DNA from 3 places in the Marinobacter sp. GH_1 genome. Region 2 is predicted to be linked to each of the others. Evidence: riboswitches for the same ligand, from Rfam matches in the RefSeq annotation. Region 2 holds a riboswitch; each other region holds the start of a gene.
The links. Region 2 has a riboswitch for cobalamin ahead of ACNSOI_RS01085 (TonB-dependent receptor plug domain-containing protein). Riboswitches for the same ligand answer to the same signal wherever they lie in the genome.

Region 1: linked by a shared signal. The riboswitch ahead of ACNSOI_RS15375 (ribonucleoside triphosphate reductase) and the one ahead of ACNSOI_RS01085 (TonB-dependent receptor plug domain-containing protein) in region 2 are both predicted to bind cobalamin.
Region 3: linked by a shared signal. The riboswitch ahead of ACNSOI_RS19575 (ribonucleoside-diphosphate reductase subunit alpha) and the one ahead of ACNSOI_RS01085 (TonB-dependent receptor plug domain-containing protein) in region 2 are both predicted to bind cobalamin.

What each region holds. Positions count from the first base shown of each region.
Region 1 is NZ_CP184460.1:3,375,578-3,382,072, forward strand. Features, by position in the region: partial or broken gene ACNSOI_RS15375 (ribonucleoside triphosphate reductase) at 1-1,718, opposite strand, end outside; cobalamin riboswitch at 1,868-2,071, opposite strand; gene ACNSOI_RS15380 (AraC family transcriptional regulator ligand-binding domain-containing protein) at 2,132-3,151, opposite strand; gene ACNSOI_RS15385 (acyl-CoA dehydrogenase family protein) at 3,280-4,404, shown strand; gene ACNSOI_RS15390 (acyl-CoA dehydrogenase family protein) at 4,401-5,783, shown strand; gene ACNSOI_RS15395 (acetoacetate decarboxylase family protein) at 5,786-6,495, shown strand, end outside.
Region 2 is NZ_CP184460.1:243,498-249,992, reverse strand. Features, by position in the region: gene ACNSOI_RS01090 (cobalamin-binding protein) at 1-650, opposite strand, end outside; gene ACNSOI_RS01085 (TonB-dependent receptor plug domain-containing protein) at 685-2,547, opposite strand; cobalamin riboswitch at 2,686-2,903, opposite strand; gene ACNSOI_RS01080 (putative nucleotidyltransferase substrate binding domain-containing protein) at 3,024-4,901, shown strand; gene ACNSOI_RS01075 (3'-5' exonuclease) at 4,894-5,616, shown strand; gene ACNSOI_RS01070 (QsdR family transcriptional regulator) at 5,679-6,257, shown strand; gene ACNSOI_RS01065 (hypothetical protein) at 6,378-6,495, shown strand, end outside.
Region 3 is NZ_CP184460.1:4,274,471-4,280,965, forward strand. Features, by position in the region: gene ACNSOI_RS19575 (ribonucleoside-diphosphate reductase subunit alpha) at 1-2,399, opposite strand, end outside; cobalamin riboswitch at 2,511-2,709, opposite strand; gene ACNSOI_RS19580 (DUF3047 domain-containing protein) at 2,892-3,551, shown strand; gene ACNSOI_RS19585 (FmdB family zinc ribbon protein) at 3,612-3,965, opposite strand; gene fmdA (formamidase) at 3,971-5,203, opposite strand; gene ACNSOI_RS19595 (AAA family ATPase) at 5,305-6,348, opposite strand; gene ACNSOI_RS19600 (aliphatic amidase) at 6,364-6,495, opposite strand, start outside.

The DNA of each region.
Region 1 (6,495 bases), 1.2 Mb from region 2:
GAAGTGCCGGCCGTTGCCAGCTGTGATAGCTGCCCGGCGAGCAACAGTTCGTCGCATTTCGGGCAGAATTCGTGTTCTCCGTTCAGATACCCGTGCACCGGGCAAATGGAGAAGGTGGGTGTGACCGTAATGTATGGCAGCCGGTAATTCTCCAGCACCGTTTTCACAAACCGGCCGCAGGTGGCGGCATCGCTGATGCGTTCACGCATATACAGGTGCAGCACCGTGCCGCCGGTGTAGCGGGTTTGCAGCTCATCCTGAAGATCCAGGGCTTCAAACGGGTCGTCGGTGTAGCCCACCGGAAGCTGGCTGGAATTGGTGTAATAGGGGGCATCCGGTGTACCTGCTTGCAGGATATCGGCAAACCGCTTCTGGTCTTCCTTGGCGAACCGATAGGTGGTGCCTTCGGCTGGGGTTGCTTCCAGATTATAGAGATGGCCGGTTTCTTCCTGGTATTGCTTCATCCGCTCCCGCACATGATCCAGTAGCTCCAGCGCAAAGGCCCGGCCCTTCTCGGTGCTGATATCTTCCTGATCACTGGTACAGTTGCGAATCATCTCGTTCAGGCCATTCACACCAATGGTGGAGAAATGGTTTCTCAGGGTACCCAGATAGCGTTTGGTATAGGGGAACAAGCCTTCCACCATCAGCCGGCCGATCTCCTGGCGCTTGGTCTCCAGGCTGTCCCGGGCCAGATCCATCAGCTCGTCCAGCCGGGCAAACAGTGCCGGCTTGTCACCTTTATAGAGGTAGCCCAGCCGGGCACAATTAACAGTGACCACCCCTAGGGAGCCGGTCTGTTCTGCTGAGCCGAACAGGCCATTGCCCCGCTTGAGCAGTTCCCGCAGGTCCAGCTGCAGACGGCAGCACATGGAGCGCACCATGTTGGGTTCCAGGTCCGAGTTGAGGAAATTCTGGAAGTACGGCAGGCCATAGCGGGCAGTCATCTCGAACAATCGCAGGGCGTTGTCCGATTCCCAGTTAAAATCCCGGGTGATGTTGTAGGTGGGAATCGGGAAGGTAAATACCCGGCCCTTGCTGTCACCTGCAGTCATTACCTCGATGTAGGCCTGGTTGATCAGGTCCATCTCGGCCTGCAGGTCGCCATAGCTGAACGGCATTTCCTCACCGGCGATAACCGGTATCTGTTCACGCAGGTCGTCCGGGCATACCCAGTCGAAGGTGATATTGGTGAACGGAGTCTGAGTGCCCCAGCGGGATGGCACGTTCAGGTTGTAGACAAATTCCTGGATACACTGGCGCACGGTGGCGTAATCCAGATTGTCCTTGCGGATAAACGGTGCCAGGTAGGTGTCGAAGGAGCTGAAGGCCTGGGCCCCAGCCCATTCGTTCTGCAGAGTACCGAGAAAGTTGACCATCTGGCCGATGGCACTTGAGAGGTGCTTTGGCGGGCCCGCCTCCACCTTGCCCGGCACGCCGTTCAGGCCCTCGTGCAGCAGCGTGCGCAAAGACCAGCCGGCACAGTAGCCGCTGAGCATGTCCAGGTCGTGGATGTGGAGGTCGGCTTCCCGGTGGGCCTGGCCAATTTCCGGGGTATACACCTCGTTCAGCCAGTAGTTGGCAATCACCTTGCCGGCAGTATTCAGAATCAGGCCACCGAGGGAGTAGCCCTGGTTGGCGTTGGCGTTCACCCGCCAGTCGCTGCGGTGCAGGTATTCACCAACAGTAGCGGAAATATCCAGCAAGGCCGGATCAACAGGGTGCGAGGTGGTGTGGGCAGACATCAGGTTCCTCCTGGAAGCGCGTCAGGTTGTCGCAATAGCTGCAGCAACGTTCGCGAATACAGGAGGCCAGGCGCGGGCGAGTGCCCGAGACATGATCAGCTGTTCACCCTGAGTCGCGAAGGTGCAGTGCTTGTGGTCCTGGCAGGTCTTCGGACTCAGGGGCGTGAGCCTTCCGGCTCTGCCTTACGTGGCGACTTCCCGGCTTGCGCCAGTGTCATCATGCCACGTTCGTTCCCCAATACCGCTGCGCGTCAGTTCCGGACTCTCACCGGATTCCTTGCCACAAACACAACATGTTGTGGCTTACCAAGACGAGAACACTATATACGCCGACAAATCTGGATTCAAGGAAATCCTGCAGGCTCTTGTCACTTTCACAGAATGGATTAAAAAGAGGGAGGCGGCACTCGGTAACCGCTTGGCGCCACGCCCTGCCATCGTTTGAATGCCTGGGAAAACGTAGAGGTATCACTGAACCCCAGCCGGATTGCAATGTCACTGATGGTCAGATCACTCTGCTGCAACAGCCGGCAGGCCTCAGCATTGCGGTACTGCTCTAACAGCTCCCGGAACGAGGCACCCTCCTGCTGCAAATGGCGCTTGAGGCTACGCTCACTCATAGCGAGATGTCGCGCCACTTCCGCCAGCACCGGCTTCTGCCAACGCCGGTCACGGAGAAACTGCTCAACCGCTGCTTTCACTCCGGCGTTAATCCGCCGATGCTGCATCAGTTGCCGGCACTGCTGCTCACACATGGCTGCCGTCACCGCATTGGCCTGGGGCAGACTGAGGCCCAGCAGGGACTTCGGGAACGCGGCTTCATTGCGGCTGGCACCATAATGAACCGGGCAGTTCAGGATCTGGGCAAAGGAGTCTCCCGGCATCTGGCTGCAAGCAAGCACCAGCCGCTCAATGTGGAAATCTTCGCCCACCAGCTCCCGAACCAGCAAGGCCGCGGCCACCATGTCCCGGGCCAGCACAAACTGGCTGATCTCCGGTTCCAGCGGTGCTGGCGTGAAACACAAAAACCCCTTACCGCCTTCTTCCCGGTAGCTGATACCACTGAACGCATAGGTCAGCGGCAGATAGTTCAGGGCCAGTGACAATGCCTGTGCTGCCGTGTTGCAGCACACCAGACCATAGCCCCACAAACCATAGGCAGAAAAGTGATAGCGATTGCCAAGAGCCGCCGCATGGCTTTGCGCATCCGGCACCTGAGCCAGAATGTTCGCGACCAGACGCAGCTCCTGGCGAGCCAGAATGTCGGTATTGGGATCGTTGAGGTCACCCTCGGCCAGCCCAGTTCCTGCCAGTAGCCGTGTCACACTGGCGCCCTGCGCCTGAAAGTAATCCACCATCAGCCGGGCACTGGTTATTCCGCGCCGATATTCATCGAAGTAGCTCATGGTATCGCTCCAGTCCGCAGGCATTTGGCCCGAAAACTAAAATTATTGACCCAGCCCCGCATTTGTTCCAGTCCGGAGTCAACGTAGTCTGAACCAAACCACAAAAACAATGATTACAGGTGCATAAAATGAGTCAAACCGCTGAAGACAGCGCAGACCTGGATCTATTTCTGGACGAAGCCAGGCGCTTTGTTCACAACCGCCTTCAGCCGGCGGTGTCACGTCACGAAACCCTGATTTCACCGCCACTACTGGCCGATATTACCCGCGAGGCCGCGAACCTCGGCCTGTTGCCCATGCCGGGGCAGGAAGCCGGCTATGGTCTTTGGGAGCAACCGGAGCAGGCTGCCAACACGGTCTTCAGCCTGGCTTTTCTGAAACTGACGGCCAGCATCAATGCCGGCGTCGCCTTCAGCTGGCACCGCTATGCACTCGCCGTCGCCGTTGCCCGTCACGCCAGCTTGAGCATCAGCAGCGAGCCCCTGGCCATCTCTCTGCAGCCAGGCGGTCATTATGGTTTGGCCCGGGGTGCCCTCGCCCGCTGGATTGCCAGTCAGCCCGGCGACGATGACCGGCATCTGCTGGCCGACTGGCTCGACTGGCGAAATCACCGTTGCTTGCTGCTGGCACCCGAAACCTGGACACAAGTGATCTTGCCCGTCTGGGAGAATGACACTGTGAACTGGCAGCTCTGCACCCGCGACCAGTTAATCTGCAAGGCGGCCGCACCCCAACACGGCCTGAACGAACTCGCCCTGTTTCCGATAAATGTTGGCGCAAAAGACAGCCTGACCGTTCCCTCCCCGGCCAACGAATACCCGGCTATCCTTGCAGCTGATGCCCTGGCACTGGCCAGCATAGCCAGCGGCATCAACCAGCATGGCTCTGCCCTGGCCCAGGATTACGCCAGCATTCGCCGCCAGGGCGGCACCATCATCCGCCAGCACCCGGCAGTTCAGCAGATGCTGTCGGATATAGCCCAGGCCCAGTGGCAGACAGACACACTGCTGCAGTCCCAGACCGACCCGGTCACTCAGCTGCACCTTGCCCAGGCCCTGATGATTCGACAACAGGCCCATATTCATTTAACCCACAGCGCCAATCAGGTGATGCAGGTGCATGGCGGCATTGGCTACATGCAGGATTGCGGCCCGGAAAAGTTGCTGAGAGACCAGAACACCCTGCGCATGATTGCCGGGGGCATCCGGGATATTCCACTGTTCATCAACGCCTGGCAGGAGACGTTACTGTGAGTACCCATCACCTTGTTGGCCACCTGCCGTCGGACCATGCCCTCGCCCCACACTGGCAGTTCGGCAAAATGCCAGCCATGGCCCGGGCCCTGGCTGACTATCGTCAGGACGACTTATGGGAAACCGATACCCGCAACCTGCCGGCCCCGCTGGCCAGGCTGCGACGCAGGGCCCGGGCTTTTGCCGAAACCCATATCGCCCCCCTCGCTCGGGAACTGGACCTTGCCCTCCACCTGCCGCCGGGAGAGTGTTCAGAAAAGGCCCGCGACCTTCTGAGCCTGGCCGGCCGGGAAGGCTGGTTGAGTTATTTCCTGCCTGCACCCATGGGCAGTATGGACTGGCGGCAGGGCCGGTTTCCGCCTGTCTGGCAGAGCGCCCTGGTGGTTGAGGAATTCAGCCGTGCCTGCGGCGGCCTGATGCTGCTGCTTTCTGCCCATCACCTTGGGTGCATGCCGCTGTTGTTGTCCGGCGACCTCAGCCTGATCCGCCGGCTCATGCTGCCGGTCTACCGCCAGTGCAAACAGGGTGACACCCACCTGATGGCTTTTGCCATCACCGAACCGGGCGCGGGCTCAGATGCTGAAGAGGGCCATGGAGCTGAACATTACCGCCCCGGGGTTGTTGCCCAACGGCAACCAGGCGGCTGGGTGTTGAATGGTCGCAAGTGTTACATCAGTGGCGGTGATCTGGCCCGCAGCCTGACCGTGTTCGCCGCACTGGAGGGCGAGGGCATGGAGTCCTGGACCTGCTTCTACGTATCGGCGGACTTACCCGGTTTCAAGGTGGCTCGCACCGAACTGAAAATGGGCATGCGCGCGTCCGGAGCAGCCGAGCTGGAATTCAACAATGTTTTCGTGCCCGACCAGAATGTCGTCGGCGGTTTGCGTAAAGGGTGGGCTCTGAACCGGGCCACCCTGAATGCCTCGCGCATACCGGTGGCCGCCATGGGTGTCGGTTTTGCCCGAGCCGCCACCGAAAAAGCCATCGCCTTTGCACGGGACTATCAACTCGGCGGCAAAGCGCTGATTCACTACCAGGATGTTCAGCAGACTCTGGCCACCATGGCGGCAGAAACCCGGGCCATCCGCAGTCTGGTCCATACCGAGGCCAGCCACGCCTGGCAGCCCCGGCAACTGACGGCCTCGATCTGTAAGTTCCATGCCACTGACCGGGCCCAGAAAGTCGTGGAAATGGCGATGGATCTGATGGCCGATCATGGCCCCGTTTACGAATCCGGTATCGAAAAAATCTTCCGGGACGTAAGACTGACCCGGATTTTTGAAGGCACCAACCAGATCAACCGGCAGGCTGTCATCGAAGACTGGCAGCCCTCGCTGCTCCCCCTTAACAACCCGAACTGGCAAACTGCAGGAGTTTAACCATGAGCAAGTGGCAACAAGACCCGTTCTTTCAGTACCCGCTGACCCCCTTCGAAACCAGCGAAGGCAAGGTTGACCTGCCTATCCTTTACTACGACAACTCCAATTTTCTTGGCATGTGGGAAGTGGATTACGCCAAAGCCGAGGCCCTGCTCGAAGGCCAACCGGTCAAACCTGTGCGGTTCCCCGGCAACAAGGCCGTAGTGGCCATCGCTTTCTATGAATACCGGGAAACCGCCGTTGCCAGATACAACGAAACCGGTATTGCCCTGGTCACTGTGCCAGAGAATCTCGAAATGCCCGCACATCCATGGCTCTCGCTATATCAATCCATGGATTCCCGCACCGAGGGCCTCACCATCATCGATTTGCCGGTAACCACAAAGCTGGCCCGTGCGGCTGGCCGTGATATCTGGGGATTTCCGAAATTCGTGACACCCATCGACTTCACACTCACGTCAAAGAACTTCAAAGGCATTGTCCATGACCCGGACAGCGAGGACACCATACTCACCCTCAGCGGCAACCCCGGACCCGGAATGCCGGGGCCCCAACTGGATCTGGTGCTTTACTCATGGCATAACAGCGAACTGTTACGCACCCAGGTGATCACCCGTGGCGGTGGCAAGGCATGCCTGCCGGGCAGTGTTCGCGCCCGGGTGGGCAGCAGCCAGCACCCGATGACCGAACGGCTCCGGTCCCTGGGCATTGA
Region 2 (6,495 bases):
ATTCGCGGGACCAGCCGCGGCAGGTGACCGAACACATTTACCCCGCCGCAAAGCTCAATGGCCTTGCCAATCAGTTCCTCCCGGTTGATGGTCATCAACGGCTGATCCCAGATCTGGTAGAACACCCGGATGGGCTCGGCGTGCTGATATTCCGCTTTCAGTTCGCCGATACCCTGCCGGAATAACTGCACCTCAGATTGCGCAACATCGCTAGTTCCGGCCAGGTCAGCAAGGTGCTCTATGGCCAGTGGAATATCCTCAAACTCTCTGGGTGCCAACCAGAATGCTGTGATGCCCAACTGTTCCAGCCGTTCCACCTGCTGCCGGGAGTTACCATCCACCCAGGCCACCACAAGGTCTGGCTGCAACGACAGAATCGCTTCCAGATCCAGCCGGCTGCTGTCGCCCACCCGGGGCAACGGTTCCGCCTGCGGCGGATAGTCACTCCAGGCAACGGCCCCCACCACTTTGTCGCCGGCGCCAGCCGAGAACAGCAGCTCGGTGGCGCCCGGTGACAGGGAAACGATACGAGCGGCGGGTTCCGGCAGGCAGATATCACGATCCAGCGCGTCGCGGGCGCACAGGGGCTCTGCCAGCACCGGAAGGGATGCCAGCAGAAACGCGACCAGAAGGGTGAGCCGATGCAACATCACGAAATTGAATCACACCTCGCCTTGAGAGGAATTACCGGCCGAAGTCGTAACGTACCGATGCCATGTAGGTTCTGCCTGCAGCCAGATAATCAAACGTTTCAAAAAACGGAGGCGCGTCAATCGACCGACCACCCTGACTGGTAGCGTAGCGTCGATCCAGCACGTTATCGATTTTGACACTGGCCGACCAGCCCGGCAGGAAGTTCCAGGCGGCCCGCAGATCCAAGGTACCAAAGCCCGGTAACAAACTGGTGTTCGCCGCATCGTTGTAGCGATTGCCTTCTGCTACAAGGCTTCCACCCACTGACCACTGGGCGAACAGGCGATCAACATCCAGACGCAGGGTCTTGCTCGCCCTGCGTGGCAGGCGTGCACCGGTATCCCGGTTTTCGGTATCAGCGTAGGTCACCGCCGCCCCGATATCCCAGTCATCGGTCTGAAAGCCGGATGCCAATTCCACGCCGCGAATCCGGGCAGTCTCAACGTTCTCCATGGTGCCATCGAATGTTGCGGGGTCGAACACATAGGTGATCAACTCGTCGACGTCATTCTGGTACAACGCCACATCCCAGAACCAGGTGTCATATCGGCCGGAAAAACCAGCTTCAACCATCTGACCTTTCTCGGGATTCAGGTCTGGATTTCCGAAGTAACTGCCAAAATCGGACGGAATCTGGAGGTACAGGTCATTGAAGGTAGGGGCGCGGAACGAGGTCGCATAACTCAACCGAACCCGGTGCGAGCGGTCAAACTGGTGACCAAACGCAATACCACCCGTCTCTTCTTTACCGTAAGCCTCATTATCATCGAGGCGAAGACTGAGCATCAAATCACTGGCGCCGAAATTCAGTCGCCCCTGGCCGAACACCGCTGCGTTGGTTCGACTGTTCTCAGCGAATTCGTCACTGCCATCCACCTCATCAACCATCACCTCAGAGCCCAGGACCAGCTCATGTACGCCGGCTGTCAGGGTATTGTCCCAACGGGCGGATCGGGACAGGGTATTGTAGACACTGGGGAAGGAACCAAAGGTCTCCTGCTCATCTCTGGCTTCTGAGAACTGGATGCGGGTTCGCCAATAGTCACTGGCCACCGCTTCAACATAGAGACCCGCCGCACGGATCATGTAATCGGTATCACCGCCCTCAAACTCGGTGTTTCCCTCAGACTGAAACACCGTCACTCCGGCGCCGCCACCCTGCTCAAAACGATGGCTGACCTTGGCTAGACCACCAGCATTACGGAAACCTTTGTCATCGCCGCCAGCGCGAAGATTGGTGCCATCTGTATCCGAGTAAACCCCACTGGCAAGCAACGAGGTTTGCCCCGACCGGGCAGCAACGCCGGCAAAAGTTTCACGGGTGTTGTGGGAGCCACCAGAGAGTTCCGCCCAAGCCTGCTGGTTAGCCTTTGGCTCCAGCGTAAACGCCTGAACCACACCCCCGACCGCATCAGCACCATAGAGGGAGCTCTTGGCACCACGAACCAACTCAACACGCTCCATCAGTTCGGGCGGCATAAACTGCCAGGGTGGAATGCCGGCAGTGCCTGAACGCAGACGAATGCCATCCAATAGCAGAACCGTTCCGGAACTGCCCGCGCCGCGCAAAAACAGACTGGTGGTCTTGCCATAACTGCCATCGGACACCACGTTCACGCCAGGTTGGCCGCGCAACAGATCCCGGAACTCGGCCGGTTTTTGCCGCTCGATATCGGCTTGTTCAATCACCGTTACCGATGACAGGCTTTCGCCCACGGTTTTCGGCCCGAGCGTGGCCGTCACCACAATTGGATCAAGCTGTTCGGTTTGGTCAGAAGACTGGGCAGCCACCGCGAGGGGCAGGGCCATCATGGAAATGCCGGCAATAACGGCAGGAAACTTCAGGGTATGCATCGCTCTACTCCGACAACCGCGCGCACCCGCACGGGCTGACTCTTAAGGTTCAGGCTTAAGTTGCGGAACAGAAGGAAGGGCAGGCGGATGCGGTGTCAGGCTGGCCGAAATTCGCCCACCCAAGCAGCCCACCGCAACTCCGGGTGTTTTTTTCCAGGCCGGTCTCCGGGCTTGCAGGCAGAACGAATTCCGGGGCAATCACCTTCCCATGCCGTGGCACAGTGGCGCATCAGATTGCCGTTAACCTGCTTACCGTTGCGGGGGCAGCATCGGCCTTGCCTGATTGGGTCAGGCGCACCGATTTCCCGTTTCACCCATCGCGCTTTGCGACAGGCACCTGAAAAAGAGCCGCAAGGCTAACAACACCAGCCAAAGTGGTCAACGAGATCTAGCAAAAGGTTGCGTGGCCCCGGTGGATACACACTGCTATATTCATTCACTATCACATTTTTTTCGCTGACGGATCAGGGAGTTTTATGCAGGCCGAACTGTTGGACATCCGCAACCACATTGCCCAATACCCCCCGTTCAATGACATGCCTGAAGAACTTCTTGAACGAGTTGTCAGCGGTATTGAGGTGGTCTACTACCGCGCCGGCACCCAGATACTTGAACTCGGCCAGACCAATCATTGGCTCCACTATATCCGCAGCGGCGCCGTGGAGATTTTCCGCCGCTCCGGTGAACTGTATAACCGCGTAGGCGAGGGCGAAATCTTTGGCCAGTTCGGATTGATGATGAACAAGAAAGTCCGGTTCCCCGCCAAAGCCATCGAAGATTGCCTCATCTACAAGATTCCGGATACCACCTTTCAGCATCTGTGGGAAACCGACGAAAACTTTGCAGACTTTGTTGAGATTGAAGACCGCAGCCGACTGCGTTCGGCGGTTTCGCGTAGAGAGAAATCCAACGAACTGATGACCGCCAAGGTTACCCGCCTGATATCCCGGGAACCGGTTTCCGCTCCGACCACCGTTCGCCTGCAGGAAGCCGCCAGGATCATGACAGACAATGGCGTATCGGCGCTGCTGTTGATGGATGAAAGCGGCGAACGCCCGAAATTGCAGGGCATCATCACCGACCGGGATCTACGTACCCGTGCGGTTACCCATGCCCTGGCCTCGGAAACCCCGATCAGCGACATCATGTCGGAAGGACTGATCACTATCAGCGCCCGCTCCTTCATCTTCGAAGCCATGCTCACCATGCTCCACAACAACGTGCACCACCTGCCGGTGATGGAAGGCGACGAAGTGCGGGGCGTGATTGCGTTGTCAGACATCGTCAAGTATGAAAGCCAGAGCAGCCTGTACCTGGTCAGCAACATCTACCACCAGAACGACGTCAAAGGCCTGAAGAGAATCAGCCTGGAAGTCCGCGACAGCTTTGTACGCATGGTCAACGAAGACGCCAACTCCCACATGATCGGCAGCGCCATGGCCGGTATCGGTCGCAGCTTCAGCCAACGTCTGCTGGAACTGGGTGAAGAAAAACTCGGACCGCCACCGGTGCCCTACTGCTTCATGGCCCTGGGCTCCATGGCCCGGGATGAACAGCTGGTCGTTACCGACCAGGACAACGCCATGGTGCTGGACGACAGTTTCATACCTGAAGAGCACGATGAATATTTTCTGGCGCTGGCCAAGTTCGTGTCCGATGGCCTGGCCGAATGTGGTTACGCGTACTGCACCGGCGATATCATGGCCACCAACCCGAAATGGCGACAACCGCTGAGTGTCTGGAAAGGCTACTTCACCGACTGGATCGAAAACCCCAAGGCGGAAGCCCTGCTCAACAGCAATATCTTCTTCGACCTGGATGGCATTTACGGGCAAACCGACTTCACCGAACAGTTGAAAACCCTGATTGTACAGAAAGCCAGCGGCAGCCAGCGCTTCCTTACCTTCCTGGCCAGGAATGCCCTGAACCGAACACCACCGCTCGGCTTCTTCCGCACCTTCGTGCTCGAGGAAGACGGCAAGCAACAGAAAACGTTCAACCTCAAGCGTCGGGGCACAGCGCCATTATCGGATTTGATCCGCGTACATGCCCTGGGTTGTGGCAGCCGCTCCCAGAATTCCTTTGAACGACTAAAAGACATCGCCAAAACCAAGCTGTTGCTGGAAGACGATGCCGGCAACCTGCGAGACGCCCTGGAATTCATCTCCATTGTCCGCATCCGCCACCAGGCCCTGGCCATCGAAGAAGGCCGGGAGCCCGACAACAACGTACGCCCGGAAGACCTGTCCCCGTTCGAACGCAGTCATCTGAAAGACGCCTTCCAGATCGTCAGCAACGCCCAGAAGTTCCTGCGCTTCCGTTACAACGCCGGAGGAGCCACCAGGAATGTCTGACAGCATCAAAAGCGGAAACAGCAAACAGGACTGGCCAGACAACTACCGAAAAGCCGCGGAAAATGCGAAGGATGCCCGAATCCGAGCCTTCTACCAAGCCGGCTGCCCTGACCCGCAAACCCCCGTTGAAGAGGTGCCACTGGTCGCCCTCGACTTCGAAACCACAGGACTGGATGCCGACCGCCATTCCATCATCAGCATCGGCCTGGTCCCCTTTAACCTCGCCGGCATTCAACTCGGCAAAGCCTGGCACCAGATCGTCCGGCCGCAACTGCCGTTGCAGCAAGACACCGTCACCATCCACGGCATCACCCACAGCGAAATCGAACACGCCCCGGACCTTACCGACGTGCTCGACACCCTCTTCCATCACCTCAGCGGCCGAATCCCCGTGGTCCACTACCGCAACATCGAACGCCCCTTCCTGAACCGGGCCCTGCAGTGGCGCCTGAAAGAACAACTCCGCTTCCCGGTCATAGACACCATGGCAATCGAAGCCCACCTGCACCCCAACCGAAATCCCAGCCGTTGGCAAAAACTCATGGGCAAACAGCCCATCTCCATTCGCCTCGCCGACAGCCGAACCCGCTACGGCTTACCCCACTACGCCGGCCACAACGCCCTGATAGACGCCATCGCCACCGCCGAACTGTTCCAGGCCCAGGTGCAGCACCATTTCGGCACTGATACGCCTATTGGAGATCTCTGGGTCTGACCGCCATAGCCCCAAAGCTCTGCAACCGCTAGAATGACCCCACACCAACCAAAGAGCCCAAAGTGACCGAACAAATCACCAAAACCACCCCCCTGGACGCCTTCCGCCGTGCCAGAAAAATGTGGTTAAAAGGGGAAAAAATCAGCCTCGCCGCCCTGGCAGATGACCTGCACATCGGCCGCGCCACCCTGTTCCGCTGGGTCGGCAACCGAGACCTCCTGATTGGTGAAATCCTCTGGTCCCTGTATGAGCCTCTGTACAAAGAAGCCCGGGCCCAAACCCCCGGCCATGGCGTCGATTACGTGGTGGGCGTATTCCGCCACATCAACATGACCATTCTGCACTTCAGCCCCCTGCGCAAATTCCTGCACCAGGATCCGGAATACGCCCTGAAAATGCTCACCTCGTCCCACTCCACCCTGCACGCCCGCACCGTGGAAGTGAACACCCGCTTACTCAAAGACGAAGTGCGCGCAGGCCACCTGAGCCCCCCCATGAACATCCAGAGCCTGTCCTACTTTATGGTTCGCATCGCCGAATCCTGCCTGTACAGTGACATCATCGGCGGCCGCGAGCCCAGGGACGAAGAACTCGAAGACGCCTGCACCGCTGTGCGCATCCTGCTGGGCGGGAAAGTCTGACAACATCTGCGCTGGCAGAACCGTGCAACGCAGGCTAATCTGACGCAATGGCGCCGGGCCCCGGCCCGTTCAAAAGCAGACCACAAACACCCGGAATCAACACCCGCAAAGGAGCGCGACATGCCGTTACACCAATCCATTAGCCAGAAGCTGTTTACGCCCATCATCATCGCACTCGCCCTGATTGCCCTCACACTCGCCCCCCAGGCGCAGGCTCGCGACCTGACAGAAAAAACCG
Region 3 (6,495 bases), 300 kb from region 2:
TTGTCCCACAGGCCTTCGGCTTTAAGGTCGCGCACCAGGGAGGGATTGACCACGGTGAATTCGCCAGAGAGGTTCGATTTCACGAACAGGTTCTGGTACGCCGGTTCGATGGACTGAGACACACCGACGATGTTGGAGATGGTGGCGGTGGGGGCGATGGCCATGACGTTGCTGTTGCGCATGCCGTGTTTGGCAATCAGCTCGCGCACCGGTGTCCAGTCCAGGCGGCTGTTGGTGTTGAGCGACAGGTCCCCTTCCCGACGGTTCTCCTTTAACAGGTTGATGGAATCGATGGGTAGGATGCCTTGCTGCCAGAGGGAGCCTTCGTAGGTTTCATAGGCACCCCGTTCGCCGGCCAGGGTGGCGGAGGCGCGGATGGCGAAGTAGCTGAGTTGTTCCATGGCCACATCAGCAAACTCGACGGCTTCCGGGCTGGTGTAGGGCAGGCCCAGTTGGTAGAGGGCGTCCTGAAAGCCCATCAGGCCCAGGCCCACGGGGCGGTGTTTGAGGTTGGAGTTCTTCGCCTGGGGTACGGCGTAGAAGTTGATATCGATGACGTTATCGAGCATGCGAACGGCGGTGGTCACGGTGCGTTCCAGGCGCTGTACGTCCAGCTCGCCGTTGGCAATGTGGGCGGCCAGGTTGACCGAGCCCAGGTTGCATACGGCGATTTCGTCGGCGCTGGTGTTCAGGGTGATTTCGGTGCACAGGTTGGAGCTGTGCACGACGCCCTGGTGCTGCTGCGGCGAGCGCAGGTTGCAGGGGTCTTTGAAGGTGATCCATGGGTGGCCGGTTTCAAACAGCACGGTGAGCATTTTGCGCCACAGTTGTTTGGCAGGGATTTTCTTGAACAGTTTGATCTTGCCCTGCTCCGCCAGCGCTTCGTAATGCTCGTAGCGTTCCCGGAAGGCGTTGCCGTAAAGATCGTGCAGGTCTGGGGCATCGCTGGGGGAGAACAGGGTCCAGTCCCGGTCTTCACGCATGCGTTCGATCAGCAAATCCGGCACCCAGTTGGCGGTGTTCATATCGTGGGTGCGGCGGCGTTCGTCACCGGTGTTTTTGCGCAGCTCCAGGAATTCCTCGATGTCCAGGTGCCAGCTTTCCAGGTAGGCACACACTGCGCCCTTGCGCTTGCCGCCCTGGTTGACCGCCACGGCGGTGTCGTTGACCACTTTCAAAAACGGCACCACGCCCTGGCTCTGGCCGTTGGTACCTTTGATGTGGGAGCCCAGTGCACGTACTGGCGTCCAGTCGTTGCCCAGGCCGCCGGCCCATTTGGAGAGCAGCGCGTTATCCTTGATGGCGCCGTAGATACCTTCCAGGTCGTCCTGCACGGTGGTCAGGTAGCAGGAGGACAACTGGGAATGGCGGGTGCCGCTGTTGAACAGGGTGGGCGTGCTGGCCATGTAATCAAAGCTGGACAGCAGGTTATAGAATTCGATGGCGCGGGCGTTGGGGTCGTCTTCCCGCAGGGCCAGGCCCATGGCGACACGCATGAAGAACACCTGGGGCAGTTCCAGGCGGGCTTTGTTCCAGTGCAGGAAGTAGCGGTCGTACAGGGTTTGCAGGCCCAGGAAACCGAACTGGTGGTCACGCTCGGGGATGATGGCCGCACCCAGGCGTTCCAAGTCAAAGGCGGCCAGGGCTTCGTCCAGCAATTCGTAGCGGATACCGGCGTGGATGAACGCGCTCAGGGCCTGTGGATAAACCTCTGCCAGCGGCTGGTTGCGGGGCAGGTCCAGGGCCTCAGCCGCTTCCAGGCGAAGCTGTTCCAGCAACAGGCGGGCGGTGACGGCGCTGTAGTCCGGCTCTTGCTCGATACGGCCACGGGCCGTCATGATCAGGGCGGAGAGCACTTCGGTTTCCTCAATGCCGTCGTACAGGTTGCGCAGGGCTTCGTCGACCAGGGATTCGCCATCAATGCCCTCCAGGCCGGTGGCAGCCTGTTCTACCTGCAGTTTCATCAGGCCCAGGTCCAGAGGCGCCACGCTGCCGTCGGCTTTTTTCACGGTCAGGTGCGGGTGCGCTTCCATGGGTTCTTCGATGGCGCGCTTGCGGGCGTGCTCTTCCCGGTAGAGCACGTAAGCCCTGGCCACCTTTTGCTCTTCGGCCCGCATCAGGGCCAGTTCCACTTGGTCCTGAATGTCTTCAATATGCACTTTACCGCCGGCTTTCAGGCGCCGGCTGATGGCCTGCACCACCTGTTCGGTGACCCGATGCACGGCGTCGTTGATGCGGGCAGAGCCGGCGGCTTTATCGCCTTCCACGGCCAGGAACGCTTTGGTCACCGCCACACTGATTTTGGCAGGATTGAATCCAACCAGGGTGCCGTTGCGTTTAATAACTTGAAGGGATTGGGTATCGGTAGCCGGGGCTTCGGCCAGAGCGGTGGCAGACATCGTGTTCTCCTGAAGTCGCGTCAGATTCCATTTAGCCTTCGCGAATGCAGGAGCATACCGTGCCTTGTTTCAGGGCAGGGACAACCGATCTGCTCACCTTGAGTCGCGAAGGTGCAGTGCTGTTTCCCTGGCAGGTCTTCGGACTCAGGGGCGTGAACCTGTTGGTTCGGCCTTGCGTGGCGACTTCCCGGCGCTTACCAGTGTCTTGATGCCACGCTCGTTCCCCAATACCGCTGCGCGTCAGTTCCGGATTCTCACCGGATTCCCGACTACCTTTATGCCTGAAGTGATCAGAGAATGATCACAACATATGGTAGTCAACCAAGGATTTGGTCACTATATACGGACTAATAGCCACTGACAAGGCACTTTATCGCAGGCCCACTGTCTGCCATTGCAGTGGCCCGGAAACAAAAGGATAAGTCTATGAAGCGTTCATCACTGGCAGGCACTGCATGGGTGTTGGCTCTGCTATTGGCCAGCCCGTTACTGATGGCGCAGGAGTCTTTACTGCAACCCTTCTCCACCATGAGTTCATTATCCGATGGTTGGGAACCTCTGGAATTTCCCAGAATCGACCGGCACACGCGCTATGAGCTGGTCACGGACGACGGTGTTCAGGTGGTCAAGGCGACCGCTGATAACAGCGCCTCCGGCCTGATTGCCCGATTGTCGTTAGAACCCGGCGAATCGCTGATTCTGCGTTGGCAATGGAAGGTGTCCAATGTGTTCGACCAGGGCGATGCCCGGAAAAAGTCCGGCGACGACTACCCGGCGCGAATCTACGTGGCCTTTGAATTCCAGCCCGACAAGGCAGGATTCTTTGAACGGGCCAAGCGCAAAACCGTGGAGGTGATGTTTGGCGAGTCCCTGCCGGGTAATGCCCTGAACTACATCTGGGCCAACCGGTTGCCGGAGCAATCCATTGTCGCCAATGCCTTCACCGACCAGACCATGATGGTGGCGGTCAATTCCGGCCCGGAGCAAACCGGTGAGTGGGTCACGGTGGAACGGGATATTGTGGCAGATTACCGGGAAGCGTTCGGGGAGAATCCCCCGCGCATTGTTGGCGTGGCCATCATGTCGGATGCGGATAATACCGGTGAACGGGCAACAGCGTGGTATCGGGATCTGGTGCTTGAGAGGCCGTGAATTGTGGATCGAAAAAAGGCCCCGTATCGGGGCCAAACACGTGAAACGTCGAATCGGCTGTCAGTGGCTGATCATCCACGGGCGCATCGAGGGAAACATTTTCTTACCGTCCGCGGTATAGAACAGCATGGATTTGCCCGGCTTCGGTGAGCCGCAACCACAACTTCGGCTGTGTTCCTTGTCGTGTGCCCTGCGATCGGCAGTCGAGAACACTGGCTCGTGTTTTGAGCGCTCGTTCCGGTCCTGAGCCGATCGTTTGGCCGGGTCCATGGCGGCAATCTCCGGAGGCAGCACTATGACACGGGGTGACAGCGCCTGGCAGGTCGGGCACTCCGCCGGCTTGGCGCAGTCTTCCATGGTGGCCAGCTGGTGGAACAACCCGTGTTCCCGACATTTGTAGTCATACACAGGCATGGTGCTTACTCCTTGTCTTTCGAAAGGGGCACGTCCATACCGCCACTGACTTTCTTCTGTGGGCCATCAGCTGACGGGTTGATGTCGAAATCAAAGATGCCGGTTGGCAGCCAGAGCGTTGCACAGGCATTGGGAATATCCACCACGCCGCTGATATGCCCCTCCACCGGCGCACACCCAAGGATCGCGTAAGCCTGTGCCCTGCTGTAGCCGAACTTGGTCATGTATTCGATGGCATTCAGGCAGGCCTGGCGATAGGCCACATGCACGTCCAGATAGTGCTGGCCGCCCTCTTCATCCACCGAGATGCCTTCAAAGATCACATAATCGTCGTAGCGGGGCTTGATGGGGCTGGGCTTGAACACCGGGTTCTTGATGCCGTATTTACGCACGCCGTCTTTGATCAGGTTCACCCGCAAGTGAATCCAGCCAGCCATTTCGATGGCCCCACAGAACGTAATTTCACCATCACCCTGGCTGAAGTGCAGATCGCCTACAGACAGTCCTGCGCCATCTACGTAGACCGGAAAATACACTTTGGAGCCACGGGAAAGATCCTTGATGTCGCAGTTGCCGCCATGCTCCCTGGGTGGCACGGTTCGCGCGGCCTCAGCGCCAGCCGCCTTGGCTGCGTCCCCTCTCATCTGGCCCATGTGGGCCGTTTCACCGTTAGGCAGAGTAGCCAACTCCGGCACACGGTCAGGGTCCGTTGCTACCAGGCCCGCTTCCCGCTTGTTCCATGTATCCAGAAGTTCCTTGGAAGGCAGGCAACCAATCAGTCCGGGGTGGATCAACCCGGCAAACTCCACGTTAGGAATATGCCGGGACTTGGTGAACATACCGTTGAAGTCCCAGATCGATTTCTGGGCTTCGGGAAAATGTTCCGTCAGAAAGCCACCGCCGTTCTGCTTGGAGAAGAAACCGTTGAAGCCCCACTGGCTCTCCTCAAACGTACCTATGTCCAGAATGTCGACTTCCAGCAGGTCACCCGGCTCTGCGCCTTCGACGCCAATGGGGCCGGACAGGAAATGCACCTGGCTGAGGTCGACATCACGCACGTCGTCGGCACTGTCGTTGTTCTTGATCTGGCCGCCGGTCCAGTCGTAACACTCCACGATAAAATCGTCACCGGGTTTGACGGTGGCCACCAACGGAATATCCGGGTGCCAGCGGTTGTGGACTTTGTCGTTCTCGTAGGCCGATTTATTCAGATCGATCTTGATGATGGTTTCAGCCATAGCGGGCGCTCCTGTACATTGGCTTGTCTGTTTGAATAACGCCTCTACTATCGGCTGCACGGCATTTCGGGGGTATTCGCCAAATACCCCCGGCGCCTACGTCATTCGACGTATTGGCGAACGCTGACCGCGTGTTTAATCACATCGGCTTCAAAGCGCTGGCTCTCCGGATGGGCCAGCAACGCCCGCGCAACCGCCGGCTCCAGGCGCTGGCGAAATGCCCGTAACATCTCCCGTGCGCCATAACGGCTGTCGTAGCCTCGGCAGAGCTCCCGGCGCAGATTCTCGGACAGAGTCAGTTCTGCTTTTTTGCGGGCCAGGCGCTTGTTCAGCCCCGCCAACTCGATATCCAGCAGCGCGTCCAGCCAGTTGTCGGTGAGGGTGTTGTAGTTCAGGATCTGGTCAATCCGGTTGAGAAACTCCGGATCAAAATGGCGCCGAAGCGCGGCATCCCGAATGGTTTCGCCAGAGCCGGGTGACAGCCCCAGCCACCGGCGCCAGCCTCGCTGATAGCGGTGATGGTGAGCCTCCGCATCCAATGCGCCGGCGTTACTGGTCATGAAGATCAGGGTATTGCGGAAGTCGATTTCTCGATTGCCGGAGGGGAATACCAACCGTCCAGTATCCAGCACGTTCAACAGGGTACGGACTACTTCCTTGCTGGCCTTTTCAATCTCGTCGAACAACACGATGCCGGGCTTGCTGAATGAGCCCTGAACCTTGTCCAGATCGAACAGGCTATGGCCTTCCTTGCTGCCCACGTAACCTGGCGGTGCGCCGGTGAGCGCCGCCGAATAATGTTCCTGTGCCAGGGTATTCATATCGATGCGGCACAGGCCATCGCGGTGGCCATGAATGGCCTCGGCAATCAGCCTGACGGTTTCGGTTTTGCCCACACCGGTCGGGCCAAGAAACAGATGTACCGCCAGCGGACGGTTTTCTTCTCCGATGTCGGCTTTTACCCGCACCAGCATCGACTCCATCGCCGTGAGCGCCTCATCCTGACCCACAATGTTTGCTCGCAAACGGGCCATCACAGCCTCAGGCTCGAAGCGAAACCGGGAAGCACGAACCGGGCCTGAGGCGGCCCGGTTCTTGTGATTGGTCTCCCGGTTGGCTTCCAGCCGTTCATTGATAAACGGCATCTGTGCCTCCCGGGCTTAAGCCCCTGCGGATTTTTCCTTGCCGTCAAACGGCAGCTCGCCCACCGGGCACTCAGCCGTGCCCACGGTTTTGCGGGTCATGGCTTCGACATTCTCCTGCGCCTTCTGCGCATCCATCACCCAGGTGCG